4 regions of the Pseudoalteromonas sp. TB25 genome follow, and region 1 is predicted to be linked to each of the others. Evidence: predicted binding sites of a transcription regulator. Region 1 holds the regulator's gene; each other region holds the start of a gene.

Region 1 (2,206 bases):
TGCTATTAAAAAGGACCGCAGCTTTGCTGCAGTCCTGGCATATAAGTGAACTTAATTTCATCATATTAGTGTCGAGCAAGCTTCTCTTTGTGTTTGATTACTTGGCGATCGAGCTTGTCGATCAACGAGTCAATAGCGGCATACATATCTTGATGTTCTGTAGAGGCAAATAGCTCAGCACCGCTTACGTGTATTGTGGCTTCTGCTTTTTGATTTAATTTTTCTACATCGAGAATGACATGAACATTATTTATATGATCAGAGTGTCTTTCAAGCTTCGCAAATTTAGTATTAATATAGTCTCTTAGTGAATCGGTTAATTCTACGTGACGACCAGTTAAGTTTAGTTGCATAAGCATTACCCTCTTAGTTTAGCGTCTTAAATCAGACTTTTACGCTGATTTGACGGTGGAATAGCAAGAGATTCGCGGTATTTTGCGATTGTACGTCTTGCTACTTTAATTCCTTGCTCAGCCAATATATCCGCTATTTTGCTATCACTCAATGGTTTTGCTGAGTTTTCTGCTGCGATTAATTTTCGGATAAGCGCACGTATTGCTGTAGATGAACATTCACCACCGTTTTCAGTACTTACATGGCTTGAGAAAAAGTATTTAAGCTCAAATATACCACGGGGTGTATGCATGTACTTTTGAGTAGTTACGCGCGAAATTGTCGATTCGTGCATTTCTACCATTTCAGCGACATCATTTAAAACCATTGGTTTCATGGCTTCAGGGCCATGTTCAAAAAAGCCTTGTTGTTGCTTAACAATACAATTAGTAACTTTTAATAGCGTGTCGTTTCTACTTTCTAAGCTTTTAATAAACCATTTAGCTTCTTGTAAATGTGAGCGAATAAACTGGCTGTCGCCACTTGATTTTACAGTGCGAGACATTGCCGCGTATTGGCTATTAACACGAATTTTAGGCATGCTATCTGGGTTTAATTCGACAACCCAGCGGCCTTTAATTTTTTTAACTGACACATCAGGAATAACATACTCAGATTCTTCCCTTACTATAGTATCTGCAGGTTTTGGGTTGAGAGTATGTATTAGTGTCATTACTTCTTTAAGCTCTTCTTCTTTGAGCTTAGTTTTTTTCATTAATGTACGATAGTCGCGAGCTGCTAATAGATCAATATGCTCGGTTAAAATCATTTTCGTTTCATTAATGTAAGGTGTTTCTTTATCAAATTGATTAAGCTGAATACACAAACACTCTTGTAAACTACGTGCAGCAATACCAACAGGATCAAACAGTTGGATGCGTTTTAATACCGCTTCAATTTCATCAAGTTCGACTTCGTTATCATCTTCGTTTTCTTGATTAAAGCTTTCTAAAATTTCTTCGCAGCTTAGTGTTAAAATACCTGAATCATCGACGGCTTCTACAATCGCAATAGCGATGGCTTCATCGGTAGGGCTAAATGGCGTTAGTTGTAATTGCCACATTAAATACTCATGGAGCGTTTCAGTAGAGGCGCCTTGGTATATAGATTCATCTTCAGGCATTGGACCTGATGAGGCTGCAGGAGCGGCACTCATGTACTCATCCCAACTAACATCCATAGCCATGTCGTCACTTAGCGTGTCTTTTGCAAGTGCTTCACCAGTATCTTGTTCGTATTCGCTCGGAGCATCATCAGCAGATGCGCTAACAGTTATGTCATCGGTATCAGCTTTTTGCTCGTTTTTACCAGCAGCGTCTTCGGAATAGTCTGCCTCTTCAACCTCTAATAGTGGATTACTGTCGAGAGCTTCTTGTATTTCTTGCTGGAGATCCAATGTACTGAGTTGCAACAAACGAATAGCTTGTTGCAACTGTGGAGTCATTGTAAGTTGCTGGCCCATGCGCAGCTGTAGTGATTGCCTCATGTATCTCTAACAATCCTTTTATGTTGTTATAATTAATACTAGCAGATGCTTAAAGACATGGCGTAAATGTTACAGCCTAAATTGCTCGCCTAAGTAAACATCGCGTACTGTTTTATCATTTAATACGTGTTCTGGAGTACCTGATGCAATCAGCTCCCCATGAGAAACAATGTAGGCTTTTTCACAAACATCAAGGGTCTCTCTTACGTTATGGTCGGTAATTAATACACCAATCCCACGATTTTTAAGATGTTCTATTATTTTCTTTATATCTAATACCGAAATAGGGTCAACACCGGCAAACGGTTCATCCAGTAGTATAAATTT
Region 2 (2,206 bases), on a different contig from region 1:
TTGGGAGTGAGTTAAGGAAGTGAATTAATGGGTTAAAGAGCTTTAAAAATTGGATTTAACCTAAAAACCATCTAAAAACTAATATTGTGAGCCGATCGGTACTAAAGTATTTAGCTAGACCTCAGTAGTCGGCTTACACAATATATAATCTACATTATTTTTTCGCAATAATGTAGATTGCATGTATTAACCCTGGGAAATAACCTAGCAGTGTTAATAGAATATTTAACCAAAAATGCATACCTAAGCCAACTTGCAAAAACACACCTAATGGCGGTAATAAAACCGAAAGTATTATACGAATAATATCCATGATCAAACTCCATTTAAATTAAACATTGAAAAGACTTAAAGCCCAGCATTACTGGGCCTTAACTATACTGTATTATTCAGCAACAATAGCTAGTTTATCAACTACGTCGCGAACATCTTCAGCATTTTTAGCAATTTTAACTGCTAGTTGCTTTTCAGCTTCAGACTCTACAGAGCCATTCAGAGTTACCACACCGTTGTCGGTATCAACATCAATGTCTGTACCACCTACTTCTGAGTCAAACAGGAAGCGAGTTGTGATTACAGTGGTGATTTTAGCGTCCGTTAGGTCGTTATCATCATCGTCCATCATGTCGTTGCTTTTATCTTCGGTGTCCATGCTTTTAACAACTGTAAGGCTGTTATCAACATCAGTTACACCATCGAGGCTAAGTACAAGTTCTTCTGCAAGCTCTTTATCAAGTTCGCTATTAACTTTACCTGTAAGTACTACCTTGCCATTTTTTACATCAGTGTTAATGTCAAAGTTGTTTAGATTAGTGTTCATAAGTAGAACGGTTTCTGCCTTACCATCAATCCAAGCATCTTTACTTTCGTTTTCCCAGCTGTTTGCTTGGGCACCCATAGCCGTAGTACCAAGAACTAGAGCTGCGATAATAGATTTGTTAAATGTTTTCATAATCTTTCTCCTTTTGATTAAAGACACTTTAACTAATGCGAGCTTCAGGCCAACTTTATTTACCCTTTAAATTCAACGATTTGAATTAATTAAGAGATTAAACCTTATCTATGTTTGTGTAACTATTTACAGGCTACTCGGTAAAACTTTCTCAAATAGTGAAAATAGCTAGATAATTGCTCTTTTGGTTAATCTATCGTTAATATAACAAAACAAAAAACACCGTTAAATAATAACCAATTGATTATTAATGAAATTATATTTGGTACGCGGTTTGCAATCTAACTACAATAGCAGTATCAATAGTAAATATAAGAAGGAATAACTCATGTCTGTAAAAGTTGAAGACCGCCCAATAGAGCAAGTACGCGAACAAGTGATTGATCAATTAATTTATAATTACAGTCATGGTGTTATTTCTGTTGATGCATTTGAAAGACGTTTAGATAATGCGATGGATGCACCTAATAACGAAGCACTGCTAGCCTTAGTAGAAGACTTAACACTTAATACCGATCAGCAATATAAAGCAGAAAAACAATCGCAATTTACACCACATTATAGTGCACAGCAAAACAGTGATGATGATTTTACATTACGCAGTATTTTAGGATCTAACGAGCGAAGTGGTCAGTGGGTTGTACCAAAAAATATATATTTGAGTAACTTTATGGGATCGGTGGTGCTTGATTTTACCGATGCTATTTTTGCGCATCAAAATGTAACTATTCACGTTAACTGTATTTTTGGTAGCGATGAAATTTACGTACCAGAGCATGTCAATGTAGTGTCTAAAATGTTTTGTATTTTAAGTAGCCTTGAAAATAAATCTGTGTCGCTCAACAAACGCCAAGGCCCTACAATTCATATTGAAGGAAAGGCAGTAATGGGCTCGGTTGAAGTGAAAATAAAGCGCACAATTAAAGAAAAATTTATGAGCTTTGCAAATGAGCTAAAAACCCAGTTTGGCACGGGTAATAATAACCGCTCACTATAATTGAGTAGCAGCACTTTAGCGTGCTGCTTAGTATTTTATTATAAATCGTTATTTCGCTCGCTTGGTATATCACTTAAATACTCTACAAACTCAACTTCAAACCCTGCAGGATCAATAAAGTAGACATTCTTTCTGAAAGGATTCTCGCTACCTTGCTTGCTTAGAGTAAAACCCGCTTTATTTAAGCGCATTACTACTGCGCTTAAATTATTAGTTACATAAGCAAAGTGTGCAAAACCAATTTGATGGCCCGATAA
Region 3 (2,206 bases), on a different contig from region 1:
GTGCTTACGTTGATTTGGTACAAGGCGGCGAAATAGATATTGCCATATCGCCACAACAAGCAACAATATCAGCGTTATTAACGCACGTACGCCGTGGTGATATTGTTAATGTGTATTCACTGCGTAAAGGTGCGGCAGAAGCCATAGAAGCGGTTGCTCATGGTGATGAAAGCACATCTAAAGTTGTTGGTCGCGCGATTGCCGACATAAAACTTCCAGCGGGTACAACTATTGGCGCAATAGTACGTAATGACGATGTACTGATAGCTCACGATGATACAATTATTATGTCGGGCGATCATGTCATTATGTTTTTAATCGACAAAAAACATATTACCGTTGTAGAAAAACTATTCCAAGTAAGTGCTATATTCCTTTAACTAGTTACGCTAATTAGTTAATTTAAAATACAAAAAAGCCGCTGACTAAGGCGGCTTTAGTGGAGTATCTTCGAATATTGATTACTGTACCTTTGAAAACTCTTCTTTAGAGATTTCACCATTTCCATCAGTATCTAAATCATCAAAAATCTTCACAAGTTGAGGGTTAACCTTCGCTTCTTCCATTGTAATCGCACCGTCGCCATCTGCATCAAAAGAGGCAAAATCTACTGCAGCATATGCTGCTGATGAAGATGCTAAAACGATAACTGCAAGTGTTGTATTGAATGTTTTCATAATAATATTCCTAGTAATATGGGAAGTCCTTTTCAAAGATCCCTGACTGTGAAAAATGTTTAATCTGAAAAAAGATTAGTAATTAGCGAATTCTTCTTTAGAAAGCTCGCCGCTACCGTCGGTATCTAGCTCAATAAATTCAGCCATTAAATCGGTATCGACAGCCGCTTCGCTTGGGCTAATTGTGCCGCTACCATCGATATCAAGGCTGTCAAAATCTGATGCTGCAAATGCAGCTGAAGAAGATGCTAGTACTATAAGTGCTAATGCTTTATTTAAATGTTTCATAACTTAATCCTTCAATGTTCTATCAAAAAAATTGCTTCGTTTAACTTAAAACGTAATTTTTCACTTCCTTGTTATCCTCTTTCGTAAGCTCCCTTGCCTACTTAGGTTGTCTTTGGCAACTCAGGATAAATACTTTTTAATTAAGCTTCTGAAAATTCTTCTTTTGATAACTCACCATTTTGGTCAGTATCAAGCTCAGAAAACATGCTCATTAATTTTGCGTCTACTGATGCTTCTGCTTGGCTAATTGTGCCACTGCCGTCTACATCAAGTGTGTCAAAATCTGTTGCTGCAAAAGCGGCTGAAGAAGATGCAATAGCGATAAGTGCTAAAGTTTTATTAATGCTTTTCATAATATGTATCCTTCAAATTTATGTGTGTGCGATTAAGTATTTCACTTTGAATCACGATTTCGTTCAGTACACCCTGACTATTACAACTTAAATGCCAACATTGAAAAGCCATGAACTTTCAACAAGTTAAAAACAAAACATACAATAAGTAGGAATTTTCAGAGTCATTACTGTTGCCTTTTCGCAACACGCTTTAGAGGTGAAAAACTAAAGTCATTAAAAACAAATAGTTATGTTTATATAAAAAGATACATTTTAAAATGTAGAGCTATAAAAGGAGGGATTTTAAAAAATAATTAAGGTTAATTTTAACGAAGTAGCTATAACAACAAAAAACAAGCCATAACAAAAAATACGTAAAGCATTGTTTTAACTGAATAATATTTTTAATTATATAAAAACAAAAAAACACTTTATAAATACTCACGTAAAACGACATTTTGTTGCAAATAAGCGAAAAACGATTTAGTCAACGGTGGGCTCAAGCGCAGATGGGTCTATAAAATGCTCTTTCATAAAGGTTTTCATTTCATCCTCGCTTGCTAGTAGCTTAATTCCGCAGTGCACACCTGCGACATGCTCTTTAACACTGCAAATTTCACCTTCAAAATCTTTATCACTACTATTGAGTACGACAGTGCATTGCATATCTTTAATACCTTCAGCTTGCTGATCGCCTCTAATATCAAACATTACACCAGTGAGTGAAATGTCCTTAATAAGGCCTTCAAGCACTCTATCGTCACTTAGTTTTAGCTTTGCAGGTAACAAGGTAGGTATGCGTGTTTGCGAGCGTAGCGCAAATAGCTGCACTTGCTTAGGAAAATTAATAAAGACGAGTTTAGCGGGATGAGAGGCTACTGACATAATTTGCTGGCGAAACGCAAT
Region 4 (2,206 bases), on a different contig from region 1:
CTCCGTGGCCTGTAGTAAGTGTATTTGTAGAACAACACAAAGACGTTATTGCTCTTGATGAACAGCTTCGCTTAGTAGACTACATTAAAAGCATTCGTGAACAATCTCTTAAAGATATGATTCCTGAAGATTTACTTGCGTTTAGCGGTAAGCACATGGCATCACATGATCCAAGCACATACAACTTTGACGTTGAATGGTTTGCATCAACAAAAAGTGCGAAGAGCTTTCATCAAATGCTTGGCGATTTACCAGGTGCCTTTGACGATGCACTAGTAAATATTCCACTTGAAGGTGACATTACTCAATACGAATATCAACAATTTGTTGCTGCTTATTCAAAAATATTCACCGACAATAATGAAAAACCAACACTTGCGCCTGCAACACGACTGCTTGCAATGCGTCGCCCTGATATATTTACTCCGATCACAAACAATCGATTAGATGCATTATGCGGTGCCCTTGGTGTTTCTAAACTAAAAAATAGTGATTTTGAGCGTTACTGGCAAGATATTGTAAAAGGTATTCAAGCTATGTCATGGTACAAAATGGCTAAACCTAGTAATGGGTTAGAAGAACAATTAGTTGCTATTAAAGCACTAATCCCATGTTTCTTTCACTATGCTGATGCAAAAACACCAGATAACTCTAACTACATCAAACTGTTAAGTAAGCCTAAACGAACTACAACTACGACAGGTAAAACTCAGCGTAGAGGTAAAGAGTCTGCAGAAATTTTAGTAGACCGCGCACTTGCTGCTGACGATATTCCTGAGCACATTCGCAGTAAGCGCGATTCAATTGTGAGTGAAGTTCAAAAAGGTCGTAGTGTAAACGAAACAATTAGCCTTATGCGCACTATATTTGGCTAAAAACTTCTAATTTAGCCGTACTTTTATGGTGCGGCTAGGTTAATTTATGCACCAGCAGTGTGCGCAACATCTCCCTACATACCATATCTCTTCTCAATCTATAAAATACAAGCTCATGTTTTTAATGTATAAAAATAATTTTTAATAAAAAATAATGAAGCTGGCACATACAGTGCAATTATCTCGTTAGTTAAACAATAAAAAGCCGTCAGCCTAAAGGTTCCGAATACATAATAAAAACCTTGGCGAGCAAAAATCATATAACGGGAAATGGACATGCTAAAACTAAAAAAAACCATCGCTATAAGTGCTATAGCATTAATGGGCGCAACATCTTTAACGTCAACAGCCGTACATGCTGAAGTAACAGCAAACGCAGCGGCAACATCAAACTACTTATGGCGTGGTCAAGAGCAAACTGGGGGCGATGCAGCTATTTCAGGCGGTATTGATTACGCCAATGAATCGGGCTTTTATGCAGGTACTTGGGCTTCAAATGCATCGTGGGCAGATGAAATGACCTATGAGCTTGATTTATATGCAGGCTTTGGTGGCGACATTAACGAAAGCGTTAGCTATGATGTTGGCTATATTTATTACGCTTACCCAGATGCAGCTTCTGAAGCTGACGCAGATTTCTCTGAAATTTACGGTAGCATCAGTGTTGAAGGCTTTACATTTGGTGCTTCAGTACTTGCAACATCAGCTGCAAGTGGTGATGGTACAGACTTTGGTGATTCACTTTACCTGACAGCTGATTACGGTTTTGCTGTTGGCAGTAACGGCACTGAAATGGCACTTCACTTAGGCCACTACTCTGGTGACTTTATTGGCGATGATAATATCTTAGATTACGGTGTATCAATCTCGAAAGACGGTTTTACTTTTGGTTTGTCTGATACAGATATGGATGATTCAGATATTAAAGCTTACGTTGCTTATTCTGTAGACTTTAATTTATAAGAAAGAATGTGTTACTTGCTGCGACACGAAGGGCCTTTTGGCCCTTTTCTCGTTTTTGCACAAGACCCCTCACATCTGTTAACAAACCGTTACAATTGAATGAAAACAATACATACATTTTCCTTTATTCTATTACCTAGTCACTGGGCATTTATAACTGCCTAGCCATAAAATAGGTATAAAGGAATAATAATGAAATCACCTAACGCGTTTAGCGCCCTACTCGATATTTATATAAGTCCTAGTAAAGCTTTCAATGGTGTTGAACACGCCAAAGGTTGGTCATGGCTTGCTTTTATAGTCATGTCTTTAGTTTCAATGGCGAGTATTTATATTTTTTATTCCACTGTTGATATGCAGTTTTTGAT

Evidence for each region. The regulator sigma-54, encoded in region 1, starts transcription at its own class of promoters, with help from an activator protein. The targets are predictions, from matches to a motif close to GTTGGCACGNNNNTNGNNT.
Region 2: L652_RS0114140 (LiaF domain-containing protein) is a predicted target of sigma-54. The motif match lies at 1,214-1,232, and genes of this name have one in related genera.
Region 3: L652_RS0117325 (EF-hand domain-containing protein) is a predicted target of sigma-54. The motif match lies at 1,399-1,417, and genes of this name have one in related genera.
Region 4: L652_RS0104135 (TorF family putative porin) is a predicted target of sigma-54. The motif match lies at 1,035-1,053, and genes of this name have one in related genera.

Annotation. Positions count from the first base shown of each region.
Region 1 covers NZ_AUTI01000202.1:15,146-17,351, reverse strand. Annotated here, with positions in the region: gene ptsN (PTS IIA-like nitrogen regulatory protein PtsN) at 1-61, opposite strand, end outside; gene hpf (ribosome hibernation promoting factor) at 66-353, opposite strand; gene L652_RS0104955 (RNA polymerase factor sigma-54) at 380-1,879, opposite strand; gene lptB (LPS export ABC transporter ATP-binding protein) at 1,949-2,206, opposite strand, start outside.
Region 2 covers NZ_AUTI01000345.1:25,355-27,560, reverse strand. Annotated here, with positions in the region: gene L652_RS1000000124580 (YqaE/Pmp3 family membrane protein) at 155-313, opposite strand; gene L652_RS0114145 (BON domain-containing protein) at 386-952, opposite strand; gene L652_RS0114140 (LiaF domain-containing protein) at 1,281-1,949, shown strand; gene L652_RS0114135 (VOC family protein) at 1,988-2,206, opposite strand, start outside.
Region 3 covers NZ_AUTI01000393.1:43,905-46,110, reverse strand. Annotated here, with positions in the region: partial or broken gene trkA (Trk system potassium transporter TrkA) at 1-380, shown strand, start outside; gene L652_RS0117335 (EF-hand domain-containing protein) at 462-677, opposite strand; gene L652_RS0117330 (calmodulin) at 753-965, opposite strand; gene L652_RS0117325 (EF-hand domain-containing protein) at 1,106-1,318, opposite strand; partial or broken gene L652_RS01000000124035 (flagellar brake protein) at 1,784-2,206, opposite strand, start outside.
Region 4 covers NZ_AUTI01000181.1:6,095-8,300, reverse strand. Annotated here, with positions in the region: gene L652_RS0104140 (hypothetical protein) at 1-875, shown strand, start outside; gene L652_RS0104135 (TorF family putative porin) at 1,152-1,838, shown strand; gene L652_RS0104125 (YIP1 family protein) at 2,031-2,206, shown strand, end outside.